Regions from separate parts of the Clostridium budayi genome, predicted to be linked through region 2. Evidence: riboswitches for the same ligand, from Rfam matches in the RefSeq annotation. Region 2 holds a riboswitch; each other region holds the start of a gene.
The links. A riboswitch is a leader RNA that binds a small molecule or an ion and turns the genes downstream of it on or off. The one in region 2 is predicted to bind thiamine pyrophosphate.

Region 1 (7,101 bases), 1.0 Mb from region 2:
CTTTTTCCGTCAGTTATATAATCTTCTTTTCCAGTTACAACTATTAAGCAATTATTTTCATTAGAATATTTTCTTAAATTTCTTCTAAGTTCATCTGTATATTCACCATCATCTAAAGAATCTATTCCAATAAAATCGCTTTTAAGACCTATAATATTTTTTATTTCAGTTAAATTACCTTTAATTAAAGTAACTCCTATCTTTAAAATATTTTTTATTAAGTCTTTTCTTAAGCCTGTTACATGTACTCCAACTGGATCTAATACTACAGGGATATTATTTTCTTTAGCTACATTAGTTCCAACTATCATGCTTTCTTCTTTCTTATATCCCATTGTTCCTATATTTACATGTAAGCAATTAGATATACTTGTACCTTCTTTTATTTCTCTTATATCGTCAATCATCATTGGTTTTCCACCATATGAAAGTATCGTTTGCGCTACATCATTCATAGTTACATTATTAGTTATTGAATCAACTAACGGATCCTTTACTTTTCCCATACTCGCTCTTTCTAAAATTTCTCTTATATCCAAAATTCTATCCCCCTAAATTTTGATTATTCTATATTAGCTAATTTATATAATTCATAAAAATGATTAGTTGGTCCTACCCCATGACCAAGTTCTATACCATGTTCAATGGCTACTGTTACGTATCTTTTTCCTTCTTTAACAGCATCTTTTATATTCATTCCCTTAGCAAGATTTGCAGCTATAGCTGATGATAATGTACATCCTGTTCCATGAGTATTTTTATTATCTATTCTTTCTTGTTTATAATAAATAAAATTCTCTCCATCATATAAAAGGTCTGTTGCATCATCTTCTAAATGTCCACCCTTAACTAATATATATTTTGGTCCAAGTTCCTTTAATTTTACTGCTGCCTCTTTCATTTCATCTAATGTTTTAATCCTTACTCCAAGTATTTCTTCTGCTTCTGGAAGGTTTGGTGTTATTAATGTTGCTATAGGAAATAGTTCATTTATTAATGTTTCTTTTGCATTATCTGATAAAAGCTTAAACCCACTTTTTGATACCATAACTGGATCTAATACTATTTGTGGAATATCCTTTATTTCTTTTAACGCTTGTCCTATTGCTTTAATTGATTCTATTTTTGAAACCATACCTATCTTTATTGCATCTACTCTAATATCATCAAATATAACTCTTATTTGATCTCTTATCATATCCTCATTTATATCTTGAATTCCAAAAACTCCTTGTGTATTCTGTGCTGTAATTGCAGTAATTACACTCATTCCAAATACTCCATTTGCTGAAAAACTTTTTAAATCTGCTTGAATTCCAGCTCCTCCTGAACAATCTGATCCTGCAATTGTTAATGCTCTAAACATAATTATCATCCTCTCAATTAATTAATTTTTTATCTTCTATTAATGTTTTCTCATAAATTCCAAGTGTCTTTTTAATAATTGGTATACTTATAAGCATATAGGCACAAATTGCTCCAACAATACAACTTGAAGAAAATGGTACTATATATAAAAATAATGACCCTTCTTTCCCAAGAAATAATGAAGCTACTGGATATGCAAGCATTGCACCAATTATTCCAGTACCTATAACTTCACCAATGACAGCTACAAAAGTATTCTTAAACTTTTTATAAAGTAAGCCTGCAAGTAATGCCCCAATCATACTTCCTGGAAATGCAAGCAAACTTCCTGTACCTAAAATATTTCTAATAAGAGATGCTATAAATGCATTCAATATAGAAAATACAGGTCCTAGTGTTACTGCTGAAACTACATTTATGAAATGTTGAATTGGTGAAATTCTAGCTCCTAAAATCGGTATAGAAAATGTACCAAATACAGTTGCTACAGCTATCAATAAGCCACTTAAGGCTAACTTATAAGTTAGATTTTCTTTCCTCACAATAAACTATCCCCCTTTTTAAGTATTAAAAAAAGAGCATAACCTAATTACGTAAGGTTACACTCTATCCATCAATATATTTATTCATAAACAAAAGGCATCCCTACGATGGTACTAACCATATCAGGTAATAAGGGTTTAGAAATTAAAATTTCAATCTCAGCCAAAAGCTTATGGCTCCCCTAGCTCTATATCTAATTATTTCTATTTAATTCTATACCAAATTTTTAATATAGTCTACACATTCTAAAATATTTTATAAAATTATCCACAAATATATTACAGTTTAACAAATTTATAAAAACGTTTTCACACATGCTTTTTCTATGTTATATTATAAATATAGATAGAATATAATTTTACATAAAACGGAGGCGATTTTATGAATATTCTAAAATATTATATTGATTTTTTAGTTCCAGTTATAATGATTATTTTAGGAGGTGCTTTTTTAATTAATCCACCTGATATTATTAATGAACACTGTGGATTTAGGAGCAAACGCTCAATGAGCTCTAGAAAAGCTTGGCTATTTGCAAATACTAATCTCGGAAAACTATGGGTAATATTTGGAATTATATCATCTGCACTTATATTAATATTAAAACTAGGTTTCTCATTAAATCCTTCAATAATTTCATTAATCGGATTATCGTTTTCAGTAATTTCAATGCTTCTATCAATTTTCATAGTTGAAGAAGAGTTAAAGATAAAATTCAAAAATTAATAAAAAAGAGTGATTAATAAATTTTTTATTAATCACTCTTTTTTATTTTATATTTATAAATCTATATATTAAGAACATAAAAGTTTTACAATTAACTTCAATTTTCTGATAAAGTAGTGCAAATAGATGAGAGAGTAATATGATACTAGCGGACTGGAGTGCATTAGGCACTTCCGGAGCATAAATCATATTAGCCTCTTATCTATATTTGCACGGTAATTTCTCCTAAATCTTAGTTATCACCAAAAACTTTTTTCTTAAGTTCAATTCCTGTCTTTGTTATTGCAACTCCACCCATTGCAGTTTCTCTAAGTTCAGGTGGTAATTGTCTTCCTACTTTATACATTGCAGATACTGTATCATCGAAAGGTATCTTAGATTCAACACCTGCCATAACTAGGTCTGCCATACAAAGTGCGCTTATAGCACCGGATGCATTTCTCTTTGCACATGGTATTTCAACAAGTCCAGCAACAGGGTCACAAACAAGTCCTAAAATATTTTTAAGAACTATAGCTGCTGCATCTAAACTCATCTTTGGAGTTCCACCCATCATATATACTACAGCAGCAGATCCCATAGCGGCTGCTGATCCACATTCTGCTTGACATCCACCTTCAGCACCAGATACTGTTGCATTCATTGCAATTATTGTTCCAACTGCAGCAGATGCAAAAAGCGCCATAACAAGTTCATCTTCTGTTTTATTAAGCTTAGCTCCAGCAGATAATATTACAGCTGGAAGTATACCACAAGAACCAGCTGTAGGACATGCAACTATTCTTCCCATTGAAGCATTTACTTCTGATGAAGAAAGAGCCATTGCCATTGCCATAACTGTTGTTGTTCCTGTAAGAGTATCTCCTTTTTTTAAATATTCATTTATTTTATATCCGTCTCCTCCAATAAGTCCACTTACTGAGTAAACTTCATTTTCCATTCCTTCTGTTGCAGAATCTATCATAACTTTTAAAGTCATCTTCATCTTCTTTATTACATCTTCTCTTGAAGCACCTGACTTTTCCATTTCACTTCTTATTGCATATTCACTTAAAGATATATTTTCTTCTTCACAAATTTTTAAAAGTTCTTCACCATTTCTTGCGATCATTACTCTTCACCTTCCTTTACAGGATTAACCATAATAACTCTTGTTATATAATCTACTTCTCTTATTTTGCTTAAAGTATCATTATCTATTCCATGATCTAATTCAAATACCATGTTAGCACCTTGTCCTCTTTGTCTTCTAAACACACTCATAAATGCAATATTTATTCCTTTTTCATATAAAAGGTTAGTAACTTTAGATACAACACCTGGAACATCTTTTTGAGCTATTATAAGAGTTGGATAGTCTCCTGTAAATTCGACTTTATTTCCATTAACTTCAGTTATTTTTATACTACCTCCGCCAATTGAAGATCCAACAACTTCTCTTTTTTCTCCTGATTTTGTAATCATAATAAATTTTACAGTATTAGGATGAACATCGCCTAAATCGGTTTCAACAAAAGAAAAATCTAATCCTTTTTCTTTAGCAATTTTAAGGGCATCTCTTAATCTCTTATCACTTGGTTCCATTCCAAGTATTCCAGCAACTAATGCTCTATCTGTACCATGGCCTTTATAAGTTTTAGCAAATGAGCCATGAAGATAAAAAGTTACTTTTACTACTTCATCTCCCGCTACTGCTCTTGCAACTTTTCCAAGTCTTGCAGCACCAGCTGTATGTGAACTAGATGGACCAATCATTACTGGACCTAAAATGTCAAAAACACCTACATTATTCATATACCTCACCTTATCCTCTGTATAAATTTTTTCTAACTATAGTTTAATCTATTATTAGTTCTTTTATCAACATATGTTTTTAATAAAAGAGAATTTATTTTTAAATTTTAAATAAAATATAACTATAGAGAAATTTTTCAAATTTTTGTACACCATTAATCATTATTTTATATGATGTTAATTTCTTATTCATACAATGGTGTTATATTTAATTTACTAAATACTGTTAAAGATTAAGGAGGATTACATACATGGACTGGTTTTTAATTATAGAAATAGCATTTATTATATTATATTCATTTGCTATGCTAAAGAATTATTTTAAAAGAACCCAACTAAAAAAAGATGGACATTTCGTAATCATAAGAAATTATAATTTATCATTTATTATAACATTAGTACTTTTACTGTTTGTTGGTCTGATTTACATATTTTTAGTTAATGAAGGTTCTATTCTTGATAATGTATTATTTATAATTATCATATTAATATTGATTCTAAATACATATGTTAATTCAGAAATATTACTTACACATGGATCACTTTACTACATGTATTATAACGTTCCATATACAGATATTAAATCTGTTATATTTAAAGAAAAATCTAAAAACAGTTACTTATTGAAAATTGAATTTGAAAAAACTACATTCAACGTTTCAATAAACAAACCTTCAGCAGATGATTTTTATGAAGTATTAAAAGATAGAAAAATTCATGTTGAAAGAATTTAAAAAAATAACTTGTAAGCTCCTTATGTTTAGCTTACAAGTTATTTTTTATTTTAATGTTATTCCACCATTAGTTCCCTTATTTCCTTCGAATAAACTTTTGTAAAAATTATCAAATCCGTCATCATTCATTTTTATTTCTAAATCATCATTTACATAAAACTTATTCATTGTAGAAGTAATTAAATCGAATTTCTTTATATTATTTTCCTCTAATAACACATTATAAAGATATGCTAAATGATTTTGAAGATATTCTTGAATATTTTTCATTTCTTCATCATTTATTTTTCCTTCTTTGTATAAATCTTTAATTGGTCCATTTCTAAATATAAAATAAGCTGATGCTTTTGTTATACTTTTTATATATTCTTGAACTTCTTTATTTTCCATTACACACACCTCTTAATTTTTTTTATATACTAATTTAACTACATTTAATTCAAATACTCAAGTTAAATAGATAATTTAGAATTATATTCTTTTATTTAAAATTTACATTTTATTCACACTAAAATCTTTTTTTATATTTACAATTATTATTACATAGCTTTTAAGGAGGACTTAATTTATGAAATATTTTTCATTAGTATTAAATATAGTAATTGTTTTAACACTTTTATTTGTAATTGGTAAAGCAATATATATTGAATATACTTGCAGAAAGAATTCTAATAAGACAACAAAATTTACTATATTTTCTGGTATAACATTAGTAAACATAGGACTTTTAATTCTCGCATTTGCTTTTATAAACGCAAATGGTATTAATTTATTCTCAATGAAATACATATTTATATTATTAATATTAATTATGATTGTATTCCAAGCTTTTGCTTCTTCAAGATTAGTACTATTTAATAAAGGTTTACTATGTATGGGACAATATTTAGATGCTAAAAATATAGTGAAAGTTTTAATGAGAGAAGGTAAATTCTCTACTGCTGTTGTTATAGAAGGTAAAAAGGATTCATTTAACTTTAAAATCTCAAAAAAACAACTAGAAAACTTATCAAAAACTTTAAAAGAAAATCGTATAAACGTAAAAATATGTGGCTAAAAAGAACTACTTAAGTAGTTCTTTTTTATTTTATTATTAATTTAAAATATAATTATTTACATACTGTAAACAATTAACTAATAAAAATTTGTTATTATATAATTGACTTATTATTAAAGGGGGAGAAATTATATGAACGCAATGCATATCTTTGAAATACTCTTACTTTTAGCTGTAGTATTCTTTATAGTAAGAAGTGTTTATATAGAAACTAGCCACAGAAAAAAAGGACCATATATTAAAATTGGTGTTTATTCAGGAATTGCTATTTTTAATATTATTTTAGTATTACTTATTTTAGTATTTGGTATAATCTCTATTAAAAGCTCTGGAGGAACAATACTAGATGCATCTAGTATTTATATTTTAATACCAATAATATTTATAATTTATCAAGTAGTTCTATCATTAAGGTTTACATTCTGCCAAGATGGAATATGCTACTTAGGACAATTTTATAATTATAAAAATATAAAAGGTGTACAAATAGTACCAGTTAAAGATAAATTTAATATTATTGTCTTCACAAATAAAACTACACTTACATTTAAAGTAAGTAAAAATAATAAATTCCTTGTTGAAGAAACTTTTAAAAAATATAGAATTAAAATTACAAGACTTTAACAAAAAAGGCAAAATCAAAAATGATTTTGCCTTTTTTATTTAATATTTATAGAAGCAACTGCCTCCTATAAACTCACGTAATATTGAGTTTTCTGGCACTTTATCCATTGGTATTTCCTTAAAGAAATTTAAAAATGATATAAGTCTTGAAGCTTCATTATAAACTGGACTATCTTTACTAATTTTATTAAGTTCCTTTAATGCATAAGGTTTTAATACACAAAGTTCATAAACTAATGTTGAGTTAAACATTTC
Region 2 (7,101 bases):
TTCTTCAGAAGAACTTAAAGCTTTTGCAGAGAAAATAGATTGTCCAGTATGTACTTCTTTAATGGGGAAAGGAGCAATAAGTGAAGCGCATAGTTTATATACTGGAATGATTGGGATGCATGGAACTAAGGCATCTAATATTGCAGCTACTAAGTGTGATTTGCTTATAGCTCTTGGTGCTAGATTTTCAGATAGAGTAATTGTAGACCCAGAAAATATTTCTAATGCTAAAGTTATACACATAGATGTAGACCCAGCTGAAATAAATAAAAATATTAAAGTTGATTCATTTATTGTTGGAGACTTAAAAATAGTTTTAGAAAAATTAACTCCATTAGTTAAGGAAAATAATCATGAAGAATGGAATAACACAGTAAATAGATTTAAGGAAGTAAGATGTAAAGAAGATAATGAGAGTTTAACACCAAAGTATTTATTTGATAAGATAAATGAATTAAATAAGGATGGAAATATATTAATAACAACAGAGGTTGGGCAACACCAAATGTGGGCAGCTCAATATTTCAATACAAGAAAAGAGAGAAGCTTTTTATCATCAGGTGGACTTGGGACAATGGGATATGGCATTGGGGCTTCAATTGGGGCAAGCTTTGGAAGACCAAGTGCAAAGGTAATAAATATAGCTGGTGATGGAAGTTTCGGTATGAATTGCAATGAACTTGCAACAGCAGTTTCTAATGATCTTCCAATAATAGTTATAGTAATGAATAACAATTCGTTAGGAATGGTAAGGCAGTGGCAATGTTTATTTTATGAAGAAAGATATTCAGAGACAACTTTAAATAGAAAGACTGATTTTGTAAAGCTAGCTGAGGCCTTTGGTGGGGTTGGATATAGAATTACTGAAAGAGAAGAAGTAGAAACAGTATTAAAAGAGGCTTTAAATAGTAAGAAATTAGTTGTAATAGATTATGTAATAAATAGCGATAAAAAAGTATTTCCAATGGTTGCTCCAGGAGCGCCAATAAATCAAATAATAGATGAGGAAAATGTTTAAAAATAGAAGGGGGAAAATTTATGGCAAAGATGTTTTATGAGAAGGACACAAATTTAGAATTGTTAAAAGGAAAGAAGGTTGCAGTAATTGGGTATGGTAGCCAAGGTCATGCACATGCATTAAATTTACATGAAAGTGGAATTGATGTAGTTGTTGGTTTATATGAAGGAAGTAAATCAGTAAATAGAGCAAAAGAAGCTGGACTTGAGGTTTTATCAGTTAAAGAAGCTGCAAAGGCAGCAGATATTATAATGATTTTGGTACCAGATGAAAAGCAAGCAAAATTATATAAAGAAGAAATTGCACCAAATTTAAATGCTGGAAATGCATTAGTATTTGCACATGGTTTTAATATTCACTACAATCAAATAATTCCACCAGCTGATGTTGATGTATTTATGGTTGCACCAAAAGGACCAGGACATATGGTAAGAAGAACTTATACTGAAGGTTCAGGTGTTCCATGTCTTATAGCTGTATATCAAAATCCAACAGGCAATGCGAGAGAATTAGCATTAGCTTATGCAAATGGTATTGGTGGCGCAAGAGCTGGAGTTTTAGAGACTACATTTAAAGACGAAACAGAAACGGATCTTTTTGGAGAACAAGCTGTTTTATGTGGAGGATGTACAGCACTTATTAAAGCTGGTTTTGAAACTTTAGTTGAAGCTGGATATGCACCAGAAAATGCATACTTTGAATGCTTACATGAAATGAAATTAATAGTTGATTTATTATACCAAGGTGGTATGAGTATGATGAGATACTCAATTTCAGATACTGCTGAATATGGGGATTATGTTGTTGGAAATAGAATAGTTACTGATGAAACTAAGAAAGAAATGAAAAAGGTTCTTTCAGAAATTCAAGATGGAACATTCGCAAGAAATTGGCTTACTGAAAATATGGTAGGAAGACCACACTTTAACGCTATGAGAAGAATTGAAAAAGAACATCAAATTGAAAAGGTAGGAAGAGAATTAAGAGGTATGATGAGTTGGATAGATAGTAAGGAATTAGACTAAAAACATAGTTTAATAACTTATTGCAATAAAGGTTGCATATTATTTAATAACTTATTACAATAAAGGTTGCGTATTATATGTAACCTTTATTTTTTTGATTATTAATAAATTATTTAATAAATGTACATATTTACACTATGGTTTAAAGATTATTATTATATAATAGTAATATAGGGGGGATAACATCAGAATGACTAAAGAAAGAATTATAAACAAAAAAGAAAGTCAATTATATGTATACATAATACTTATAATTGCAACGGGAATAACACTTTTACCAATGTTATTATCAAAGTCTATTAGAGGCGATGATTATTTTTTTCATCTACTTAGAATAGAAGATATAAAAAATGGATTAAGCTATGGGCACTTTCCAGTTAGTATAATGCCAGAATCATTATACGGATATGGATATGGAAATGGTCTATTTTATCCAGATTTACTACTTTATATTGCAGCTACAATAAGATTATTTGGAGTAAGCTTATTTAATTCATACAAAATATTTATGTCTATATGTACACTGCTCGCTACTTTTACTATGTATTTTTCAGCAAGAAGAATATTAAAAAGCAATAATAAAGCATTATACATATCAATCTTTTATGTTTTTGCTCAATATAAAATAACTGATTTATATGTAAGGGCAGCCGTTGGAGAATATTTAGCATTTATATTTTTACCGATTGTAATATTAGGTGTATATGAATTAGTATGCAAGGATTATAAAAAATGGTACATATTAACCATAGGAATGAGTGGAATAATTTTATCTCATTTATTATCAGTATTTATAGTTTCAATAATGTGTGCACTTTTATACATATTAAATATAGGAAAGCTTATAAAAGAGCCAAAGAGAATATTATATTCAATACTTGCAGCTATTACTACAGTATTATTAACTAGCTATACATTGGTTCCATTATTAGAGCAAATGATAGGTAGTAAATTCTCAGTGCAAGAAGTAGATCCATTTGTATATAATAAATCAACTGTATTTAAAGAATTATTTACTTTAAATGATGTTATGATATATTCAGTTGGATACATATTACTATTTTTATCACTTATATATATTTTTGTACCGCTTAAAAAGAAAAATAGATTTGTAACTACTTGTTTTATAGCTGGTGGTATATCATTTGCATTAACATTAAAAACACCTGTATTACATGCTATTTGCAATAATATATCTATTTATAACAATATACAATTTGCATGGAGACTTAATTTAATAGCAACACCACTTCTTGCAATAACACTTGGATATGCTGTAGATTCTTTAATGCCTAAGAAGATAAACAAGACAATAGTTGTAATATTAATATCTATTATTTCAATTATACCTTTAATGACTACAGTTAAATATATAAAAGCAAGTAGACTTAAAAATATAGATTTTACTAACTTTTCTCAAAAATATAGTGCATCAATAGGAGCTGGTGAGTATATGCCAGAAGGTGCGTCTAAAAGCAAACTTAAGAAAAGAGGTCCTATTGTAACAAGTAATGATAAACAATTTAAATATAATAATTATAATAAAAAAGGAACTCTTATAAATTTAGATTATAAAGTTAGCAAGGATGGAAGTTATATAGAATTACCACTTTTATATTATAAAGGATATACTTTTGAAATAACTTCAAAGGACGGCAGTAAAATAGAAAAAGGAAAAGTAACTCATAGCAAAGATATGGTTGTTAGAGTTAATCTAGGTAATATAAAAGAAGGACATTTAAAAGTTGACTATACGGGAACTATTCTTATGAAAGTAGGAGATATAGTAACTATAATAACTTTAATGGGTATTATAATCTATATAATAAAAAGAAATAGAGAAAATGATATAAATAAGTGCATTTAATTATATAAAAAAACCTATAAGCTAAAATGTAAATAGCTTATAGGTTTTTTATTATACAGTTTTTAATTTATAATCAGGATTAATTGTTTTAATTAATCTATTTAAAGGAATAAATTTAATTAAAACCATACATATAATCATTTCTCCAAATACTATAGGAACATTTACTGCTAATGAGTAAATTATAGGTCCCATGCTTTCTGGTGAAGATGAAGCAAAGAATACAACACCTGATATAAAGTGACATAAAAACTTTACAAAGAAAGCTACAAATATACCTAAGGTACGCTTGTCTCTAAAATATCCTGCAAGTCCCATAGCCATTGAAGGTAGTGGATAGTCAAATAACATTTGAACTGGATGTATTATATATGGATCAGTTAAAAGGTTAAGTAAGCCATATAAAAATCCTGTTAAAAAACCAATTTCTTTTCCATAAGCAAAAGTTATTATAAGAATTGGTAGCATACAACCTAAAGTTATACTACCTCCTTGAGGGAATCTATATATTCTAAACACATTTAATATAACTGAAAGAGCTAAAGCTATTGATATGTGAGTAATTATTTTAGCATTTAGCTTAATCTTTCTAAATTTAAATAAAGCAAAGAATAAAACTAAGCAACCTATAATTGTTATTATTGTAAGGGGACTTGAAACAATCTCCTTAAATTTTTCAGGGATATTAGTATAGAGTTTACTAAATCTTTCTCCCCAATCAGTAAAAAAATCCATAAAAAAAACCTCCTATAATTGTGCTAGAAGGACGTATGAAAAAACTACTCACGGCTTTCCTACGCTGGTATTACCCAGATCAGGTTAAAGGGTTAATGTAATAAATACATCTCTCAGCCAATCTTTTTGGCACCCCTAGCACATTCTTAAAATATTTAATTATAAGTTAATTTTAATATTAATCGAAATAAATGTCAATAAAATACAAAAATGCAATGGTTAAAAATGAAATTATATAAAAATAAGGTCTAAAATTTATAAGATAAGACTAAATAGGATTAGTATAGTTACCAAATTATGAATTAAATACTAAAAGGTTGAAGATAGTATTTTTATTGGAATATAATTAAAATTAATAACATAAATAGGAGGACGGAATTTTGAAGAGAAACTTGAGAAAGGTCATTTTGATGATGTTGTTAATGAGTATATTATTACCTTCTACATTAGCATTTGCTAGAGCCGGCGGCGGTGGAGGCGGCGGTGGCGGAGGTGGAGGTGGCGGAGGAGGTGGAAGATCCTCAAGTAGTAGCCACACTAGTTCTGGTGGAAGTACTAGAACTTCACCAATAGGATTTATAGTATTTGTAGGGTTTGGAATATTAACAGTAGGTGGTGGTGCTGCTGGAATTAAGCATACTGCTAAGGTTAAGCAAAAAAAGCATCAAAGCAAAATAGCCATGAAGGAGTTTGCTAAATTAGATAAGGCTTGGGACTATGATAAAATTATATCCAATATTGATGAAGCTTTTTATAAAATACAATATGCATGGACAGAGAGAAATCAAGATTTAGCAAAAGAGTATATGAGTGAAAATCTTTATAGACTTCACAAAAGTAAGACTGAATGGATGAAATTAAAAGGTGAGAAGAATATATTAAGGGAAATAGAACTTATAAGTATTAATCCTATAAGTGCATTAAATTCAGATGATAATTCAAAAGATGTGTTATGGGTAAGTATAAAAGCACGTATGATAGATTATATGCTAAATGAGAATACTAATGAAATAGTATCTGGAGATCCAAGAAAAAGAAGTAGTTTTGAAGAGTTTTGGAGATTTATTAGAAATGGAGACAGGTGGGTATTAGATGAGATAAGACAAGTTAATGAAATAGATAGTATGGATAGTTTCTCAAGTGGACAAATAAAATAATTTAAAAGGATAGGATATAATTAATGGAAGTATATGATTTAACCCAAACCTATAAAAATGGAATGACATCTTATTCAGAAGAAGAAAGTTTTAAAAAAGAAAATTTATATAATGTTAAGGTAGACGGATATAATGTATCTTCATTATATCTATCTACTCATACAGGAACTCATATGGATGTACCAAAGCATATATATGAAGATGGATATAATTTAGATGATTTTGATATAAAAGAATTTATAGGTAATGCTTATATAATAGATTGCAGAAATTCAAGTGTTATAGATTTAGAAGTTTTAGAAAAATATAAAGATAATATATTAAATTGCGACTATTTAATATTAAAAACAGGTTGGGAAAGGTATTTTAATAGTGAAAGATATTTTGTTGATTATCCAACATTAACTTATGAAGCTTCAAATTTCCTCGGAAATATTAAAAGTTTGACAGGAATAGGCATAGATTGTATATCAATAGATAGTGAAAAGAGTGAAGAGTTATATAATCATAAAAACTTATTGTCAAAAAATAAGATAATAATAGAAAATTTATGTAACCTAGATATTTTGGATAATTCATTTGAAATAATTATAGCACCACTTAAAATAGCAGAAGGTGATGGTGCACCAACTAGGGTATATGCAATAAAGAAATAAATAAAAAAGCTAATCAAAAATTTGATTAGCTTTATTTTGGTTGCGGGGGCAGGACTTGAACCTACGACCTTCGGGTTATGAGCCCGACGAGCTACCAACTGCTCCACCCCGCGATATTCTGTTTATATTTTAAATATACGCTTAAAGTAATCATTTGTCAACCAATTATATGAAATAAAAATAATTAAATATAATAATACATAAAAATAACAAAAGTATTATGAAAGTTTTTATAGAATAAAAGAATATTTAAAAAAGTACTTTAAATTAATAATTAAAGTACAAAAAAAGGAATATTTTCTTTATTAGGCAATATAAATATAAATGTAAAAAGCAATAGCTATACATTCTAAAACTCAATAGAAGTTACAATAAAAATATTATAGGAAAAAAATAATAAGCTTCTAATAATATTAAAAGTGGTAATTACCTCAAGAAAATAAGAATAAATTTTAATGTATGAAAATATAAATAAATGTAATTAAAATTACAAAAATAATAAAAATATATCATTAGTGGTAATTACCTGATAAATAGGAGGTGAGATCTAAAATAAGAATTACTAGAAAGATTGGAATAAAGTAAATCTAAAAAAAAGTTGTATTAAAATATTTAAAAAAAATTCAAAAAATATACAAGAAAA
Region 3 (7,101 bases), 1.3 Mb from region 2:
AGGCGATAGATTTATGTCTCTTGCAAAGTCAGGAGAAATACAAAATGTATGTGAGCCTAATGCTATAACAACTCTTGTAGAATATGCTTTAGATTATGGTGATGAAGAATTTAGAGAAAAGGCTCTAGTTACAGCTGAAAAAGTAGCAAATGAAATTGAAAATGAAAAAACAAAAAATATTGTGTTAAATAATATTAAGAAGCTAAAAGAAGGAACAAGAGACCTTTTCCTATAATATAGGAGATGATTTGTATGAATAATACACCAAATTCAAATAGAAAACATATTGCTATTTTTGGTAATACAAATAGTGGTAAGTCTTCTTTAATGAACAAAATATTAGGACAAGAAATGTCACTAGTATCAGAAGTTGAAGGAACAACAACAGATCCAGTACAAAAAGCAATGGAACTTATTCCTGTAGGTCCTGTGCTTTTAATAGATACAGCAGGGCTTGAAGATAAGACAGAACTTGGAGAGCTTAGACTTAAAAAGACTATGGAAGTTCTAAAAAAGACTGATGTAGCTATTTTTGTAATTGATGCCTCAAGTCCAGATTTTGAATCTTTTAATAACTGGAAAATAGAAGCTTTAAAATATAATATACCTTTTATTGTGGCAGCAAATAAAGCAGAGGTTGCAAATAAGGAAATTGTAGAAACTTTAAAAGATAAATATTCAGATGTTATATGTACATCAACAGTAACTGATATTGGAATAGATAATATTAAAGAAGCTTTAGTTAAAATATTAGATAGAGAAGATGATGAAAAATCATTAATAGGTGATTTAGTACCTTATGGTGGAACTGTAGTATTAGTAGTTCCTATTGATTCAGAAGCTCCAAAAGGTAGATTAATTCTTCCACAAGTACAAGTTATAAGAGATTGCTTAGATAATGGTATAAAAAGTTATGTAGTTAGGGATACAGAACTTGAAGATGCTCTAAAAGATTTAAAAAATGTAGATCTAGTTGTAACAGATTCACAAGCTTTTAAAAATGTAAGCAAAATAGTTCCAGAAAATATTAGACTTACTAGTTTTTCAATACTTTTTGCAAGACAAAAAGGAGACTTAAAGACTTTTGTTGATGGTGTTAATAAAATAAGGACTCTAGTTCCTGGGGATAATATATTAATCTCAGAAAGCTGTACTCACAATGTATCTCATGAAGATATAGGAAGAGTTAAAATTCCAAAACTTTTAGAAAAGTTTGTTGGAGGTAAATTAAATTTCACTTATAGAGTAGGACATGATTTCCCAGATGATATTAAAAAGTATGATTTAATAATTCATTGTGGAGCATGTATGATAAATAGAAAAACTGTATTAAATAGAGTTAACCTATGTAATGAAAAAAATATTCCTATAACTAATTATGGGGTAGTACTTGCCTTTTTAACAGGAATACTTGATAGATCAATTGAAAACTTAATATAAAAAGAATTGTAAATTATATTTTACAGTTGTATAATAAAAGTAAAATTAAATAAGCTAGGGGTGCTTTTATAAAAGCTGAGAGATAGTTATTATAGACTATTAACCCTTTAACCTGATATGGATAATGCCAACGGAGGGAAGCGTACTATTTTATATAAATTACTATTTATATTGTAATTTATGGCTTTCTGTGTATTTTTACATAGAAAGCCTTTTTTAGTTAGATTAAAGAAGATTATATTCCTAAGTATGTGTATATCATAGGGAGATAATCTTCTTTTTTTATAAAAAATAAAAAAGGAGTGTAAAATATGAAATTTACAGATTATTTATTTGAAGAAAGTAAGGAAATTTTTGATGCTTATTTAGAGCATCCATTTTTAAAGGAGCTAGGAGAGGGAACTTTAGATAAGAATAAGTTTAGAGAGTATCTTATTCAGGATTATCTATACTTAAAAGATTACGCTAAAGTTTTTTGTCAAGGTGTTATTAAGTCTAATAGCATGGAAGAGATGAAATTTTTCTATGGCTCAATTAAAGGAACAATGGAAGATGAAACAGCAGTACATATAAAGTACTTACAAGGTTTTGGTATAAGCCCTAAAGATGCAGAAAAGAAAGAAACTAAATTGACTAATAAAAGTTATACAAGTTATATGTTAGGACAAGCTTTAACAGGAGATGTATATGATATTATAGCAGCAGTGCTTCCTTGCACATGGAGTTATTATTACATAGGTAAAAAATTATTAGAAAAGTATCAAGATAAGCTAGAAAATAATTTTTATAAAGCTTGGATAGAAATGTATTCATGTAAAGAGTATGAGGATTTTACTAATGATTGGATCAACTTTACGAATGATAAATGCAATAATTTAAGCAAAGAGAAGAAGGAATATCTTAAAAATATATTTATAACATCAAGTATATACGAGATGAAGTTTTGGGATATGGCATATGAAAAGGAAGAGATATAAAAATGATAATTAACATAATAATAGTTTTAGTAACAACTTTGATATTTATTTTTTATTTATATAACTTAAGAAAACATCCACTTACAACAAAAAATTTAGTAGCAGTAGGAATGTATTCATCAGTAGCTTTTTTACTATATTTAATACACTTTATAACCTATCCACAAGGTGGAGGTATAACTTTGTTTTCAATGCTTCCTATAATGCTTCTATCAATATTTTATGGAACTACAGTTGGAGTTACTGGAGGGCTTATATTTGGGTTCTTAAAATTATTAAATGGAGCATTTATAGTTCATCCTGTACAATTTTTATTAGATTATATTTTAGCAAATATGGCACTTGGACTTACAGGTGTATTTAAAGGAGATAAAAGACTAAATATTAATTTAGGGGCTATTATCTCGGTAGCTTTAAGTGTATTTATATCAATATTATCAGGAGTAATATTTTTTGGGCAATATGCACCTAAAGGAATGAATGTATGGTTATATTCATGTATTTATAATATAAGCAGTGCAGGAGTTGAGGGGATTTTAACGATAATAGTTATGAATTTACTTCCAATTAAGAAACTTAAAAATATGGCAAATAGAGGAAAATAAAATCTAAATTTTTTTACTAAAGCTTTTTATGTTATATTAATTATATAAAATAAAAAGCTTTAGGAGAAAGAAATGAAAAACGGATTTGAAAAATTTAATTTAAGCAAGGAAATTATTAATTCATTAAATGATTTATCATATACTAAACCTACAGAGGTTCAAGATCTTGTAATAAAAGAAGCATTGTTAAACAAAGATCTAATAGTAAAATCTCAAACAGGAAGTGGAAAAACAGCAGCTTTTGGTATTCCATTATGTGAAAAGATTATATGGGATGAAAATGTGCCAAGAGTTCTTATACTTGCACCAACAAGAGAACTTGCAATACAAATAAAAGATGATATCCTAAATATAGGAAGATATAAAAGGATAAATGCGGTAGCTTTAGTTGGAAAAGAATCTTTTAAAGAACAAGAAAAGAAATTAAAAGGAAAGGTTCACTTTGTAATAGGAACTCCAGGAAGGGTTTTAGATCATTTAGATAATAAAACTTTAGATGGTAAAGCTTTTAAATATTTAGTAATTGATGAAGCTGATGAAATGTTTAATATGGGATTTATAGGTCAAGTTGAAGGAGTATGTAGAAGAATTACAAGAAAAAGAACTACAATGCTATTTTCAGCAACTATGCCTGATAAAATTACAGAATTAAGTGAAAAGCATATGGATAGACCAGTTCTATTAAAGGTTAAAGAACAAAAATTAATTACAGACAGAATAACTCATGGACTTGTTAGGCTTTTAAATGGAAAAGATAAACTTTCAAAGGTTAATGAAATACTTTTAAAAGAAGTACCTGAAACTGCTATAATGTTTTGCAAAACTAAAGAGAATGTTGAAACTGCATTTAATTATTTTAAAAATAAAGGTTATTCTGTAGATAAGATTCACGGGGATATGCTTCAAAAAGATAGAACAAAGAAAATGGAAGAATTTAAAGAGGGTAATTTTAGAATTCTAATTGCAACAGATGTTGCATCTAGGGGAATAGATGTAGATAACATAACACATGTAATAAATATAGATATTCCAGTTGAAAAAGAAGCCTATGTGCACAGAATAGGAAGAACAGGAAGAGCAAAAAATACTGGTAAGTCTATAACTTTAATGACTCCATATGAAGATAAATATTTAGAAAGAATTGAAGAATATATAGGATTTAATATAGAAGACTATAAAGAAAATAATAGTGAATTAAGTGAAAAAGATAGAGAAACTATTTTAAAAAGAAAACCAGAAACTAAGAAGAAAACTAAAAAAGTAAATAAAAATATAATGAAAATTTACTTAAATGGTGGAAAGAAAAAGAAAATAAGAGTATTGGATATTGTAGGAACTATTTCTAATATAGAAGGAATTAATAAAGAAGATATTGGAATAATTGAAGTTAAGGATATGGGATCAACAGTGGAAATTTTAAATGGTAAAGGAAATAAGGTACTTAAAGAACTTCAAACTAAAACAATAAAGGGTAAAAAATTAAGAGTTGAAAAAGCTAAAAATTAATTAGTTTATTTTAGAGCGGAATATTAAAAATGTTAATATTCCACTTTTTTTACTGAAAATATATTGAAATTAACTAAAATACTTGTATAATTATGGAATGAGTGAAAATAATTGATTAAATTAATCATATAAGATTTAATTTAAAATAATATTATATATGAAGGGTATAATATATATTTTATGTATATTGGGTGTATATAGGAAATAGAGGGGGATAAATTATGGATTTTAATTTAAATGTACCAACAGAAATAATATTTGGTGAAGATGTAGTAAAGAATAATTATATAAAATTTAAAGATGAAGGTGATATTGCACTTATAGTTACAGGAAATAAATCTTCTAAATTAAATGGAGCTTTAAAGGATGTATTAGATGCTTTAGATAGATTAAATAAAGATTATTATATTTTTGACAAGGTTGAAGAAAACCCATCTTTAGAAACAATAGAGAAGGGAAGTAGTTTAGGTAGAGTAGTTAATGCTGATTTTGTTATAGGAATTGGAGGAGGATCCTCATTAGATGCTGCAAAGGCAATTGCTATGATGATAAAGAATAAAAACGTTACAAAAGAAAATATATTTGACTTTAAAGATTTAGAAGCACTACCTGTCATTGCAATTCCAACTACATCTGGGACAGGAAGTGAAGTTACACAATATTCAATAGTTACAGATAATAAAAAGCATACTAAAAGAAATTTAGGGCAAACTATATATCCTAATATTGCATTTTTAGATCCTAAATATACAGAAAATTTAAGCGTACAAATAACTAGAAATACAGCTATGGATGCTTTTTCTCATATAGTTGAAGGTTATTTAAATAGTAATTCAACTGAATATACAGATAAATTATCTATAGAAGCTTTAAAATATTTCAGTGAAGCATTAGATTCATTACTTAAAGGTAATTTTTCTAAAAAAGATAGAGAAAATATGATGATAGCTTCAACTATTGCTGGAGGAATAATTGCACATAATGGAACATCAATACCACATGGAATGGGATATGCATTAACTTATAATAAAGGCATACCACATGGACTTTCTAATTGCTGTCTGTATCCTGAATATTTAAAGACATTTAAGGATCACAAAAAATTAAATAATATAATCAGTATATTAGGTTTCTCATCTCTTAAAGATTTAAATAAAAATATAAAGAGATTATCTACAGTTAATGTGAAAATTTCAGAAGATGAGATAAAAGAATATACAGATAGTATATGGAATAATAAAGATAAGCTTAAAAATCATCCAGAAGAGATTACTTATGATGAACTTTACAAAATTTATTATAATAGCTTAGTTGAAAGTGATATTTAAAATATTATTTATGATATAATAAGAAAAAAATAGAAAAGAGGAATGCAAAGATGAATTATATTTTTAAATATGAAGATAAAGAGATTAAGCTTTCTAAAGATAATCTTATAGAAATAATAAATGATGAAGAAATGCCTATAGAAGATATAAATATAGAAACTATTATAAAGCTTTTAAATGAAGGAGAAGATGTTAAGTTTGAAAAAGCTTATTATAGCACTCCTTGTGAAAAATGTGATAGTAATTTTAAAGAAAAAAGAAATATAAGTGAGTATTTAGAATATTATTTTTACATTTATACAAAGGATAACAAGTTTGTAATAAGTGATATATCAAAAGAGTATGAAAATTTAACATACAATAGATTAGAACTTGAAGGAAAAGTTGATAATAGTTATATTGTAACTGTAATTGTTTGTGCAAATTGTAATGAATATTTAGTTCAAATAGAAGAGATAGAAGTTTAATTATAAAAAGCTTACTAAAATCGTATTTTAGTAAGCTTTTTTTATATGCAATTAAAAATCATAGTTTTAAAAATGCAATTACTAGAAGACATATTCCAGATACCCAAGATAAGTTGTTATTTGAAGAAGAGATCATATTTTTGCCAATATATGAACCGATTTTTATTGAGGCAATTCCAAATATGAAGCATGTCATAATCATAAACAATGAATTTACATTAATAAAGCTAGCACCAAAACCAACTGCTAGACTATCTATAGATAAAGCTATAGCCAAATAGATAGATTCTTTTAAAGAAATATTTTTTGATCTATCAAAGTCGGCCTTTTTTTCATCTAAATAAACTTCAAGAGCAAATTTAAAGTCAAATAGTTTAAAAGTAAGAGGCTTTGTAGTATTAGTGTATTTATTCATAAATTTTTTAAACACACCTTCAAATAACTTATAAATCCCAAGAATGGTGAAAATCGAAAAGCTTATAAATTTAGGTAAATAACTTGGTAGTATATCTTCTATATAATTACCTAACAAGAGAGAGATAGCTAGTATTCCTGCTGAAATTATATTCATTACAATAATATAAGTATTTGGAATTTTTATTTTATCAGCACCATAAGCTATACTAGCTACAAATGAATCTATTACTAAAGAGAAGACTAATATTATAGTTTCCATATATTCACCTCAAAGACATTTAATCTACTAGTTATTTTATGATGAAATTAGTCGAAAAGTGAAAAAATATTTTTTTGTAACAAATAAATAAAATTTATAATT

Region 1: it holds a riboswitch for thiamine pyrophosphate, as region 2 does, so the genes downstream of both, thiW (energy coupling factor transporter S component ThiW) here and thiT (energy-coupled thiamine transporter ThiT) in region 2, are expected to answer to the same signal.
Region 3: it holds a riboswitch for thiamine pyrophosphate, as region 2 does, so the genes downstream of both, tenA (thiaminase II) here and thiT (energy-coupled thiamine transporter ThiT) in region 2, are expected to answer to the same signal.

Annotation. Positions count from the first base shown of each region.
Region 1 covers NZ_AP042456.1:861,945-869,045, reverse strand. The annotation lists gene thiM (hydroxyethylthiazole kinase) at 1-539, opposite strand, end outside; gene thiD (bifunctional hydroxymethylpyrimidine kinase/phosphomethylpyrimidine kinase) at 563-1,366, opposite strand; gene thiW (energy coupling factor transporter S component ThiW) at 1,380-1,910, opposite strand; TPP riboswitch at 1,994-2,104, opposite strand; gene ACZ5TJ_RS03985 (SdpI family protein) at 2,293-2,637, shown strand; gene sdaAA (L-serine ammonia-lyase, iron-sulfur-dependent, subunit alpha) at 2,870-3,748, opposite strand; gene sdaAB (L-serine ammonia-lyase, iron-sulfur-dependent subunit beta) at 3,748-4,431, opposite strand; gene ACZ5TJ_RS03970 (hypothetical protein) at 4,683-5,165, shown strand; gene ACZ5TJ_RS03965 (hypothetical protein) at 5,211-5,555, opposite strand; gene ACZ5TJ_RS03960 (hypothetical protein) at 5,734-6,222, shown strand; gene ACZ5TJ_RS03955 (hypothetical protein) at 6,355-6,846, shown strand; gene ACZ5TJ_RS03950 (nucleoside kinase) at 6,886-7,101, opposite strand, start outside.
Region 2 covers NZ_AP042456.1:2,844,112-2,851,212, reverse strand. The annotation lists gene ilvB (biosynthetic-type acetolactate synthase large subunit) at 1-1,018, shown strand, start outside; gene ilvC (ketol-acid reductoisomerase) at 1,039-2,043, shown strand; gene ACZ5TJ_RS13770 (hypothetical protein) at 2,234-3,910, shown strand; gene thiT (energy-coupled thiamine transporter ThiT) at 3,962-4,645, opposite strand; TPP riboswitch at 4,685-4,792, opposite strand; gene ACZ5TJ_RS13760 (Tim44 domain-containing protein) at 5,026-5,802, shown strand; gene ACZ5TJ_RS13755 (cyclase family protein) at 5,826-6,458, shown strand; tRNA gene ACZ5TJ_RS13750 (tRNA-Met) at 6,496-6,571, opposite strand.
Region 3 covers NZ_AP042456.1:1,081,062-1,088,162, forward strand. The annotation lists gene hydG ([FeFe] hydrogenase H-cluster radical SAM maturase HydG) at 1-235, shown strand, start outside; gene hydF ([FeFe] hydrogenase H-cluster maturation GTPase HydF) at 253-1,440, shown strand; TPP riboswitch at 1,487-1,596, shown strand; gene tenA (thiaminase II) at 1,752-2,417, shown strand; gene thiT (energy-coupled thiamine transporter ThiT) at 2,420-3,022, shown strand; gene ACZ5TJ_RS05045 (DEAD/DEAH box helicase) at 3,095-4,528, shown strand; gene ACZ5TJ_RS05050 (iron-containing alcohol dehydrogenase family protein) at 4,750-5,856, shown strand; gene ACZ5TJ_RS05055 (DUF3785 family protein) at 5,907-6,323, shown strand; gene ytaF (sporulation membrane protein YtaF) at 6,382-6,999, opposite strand.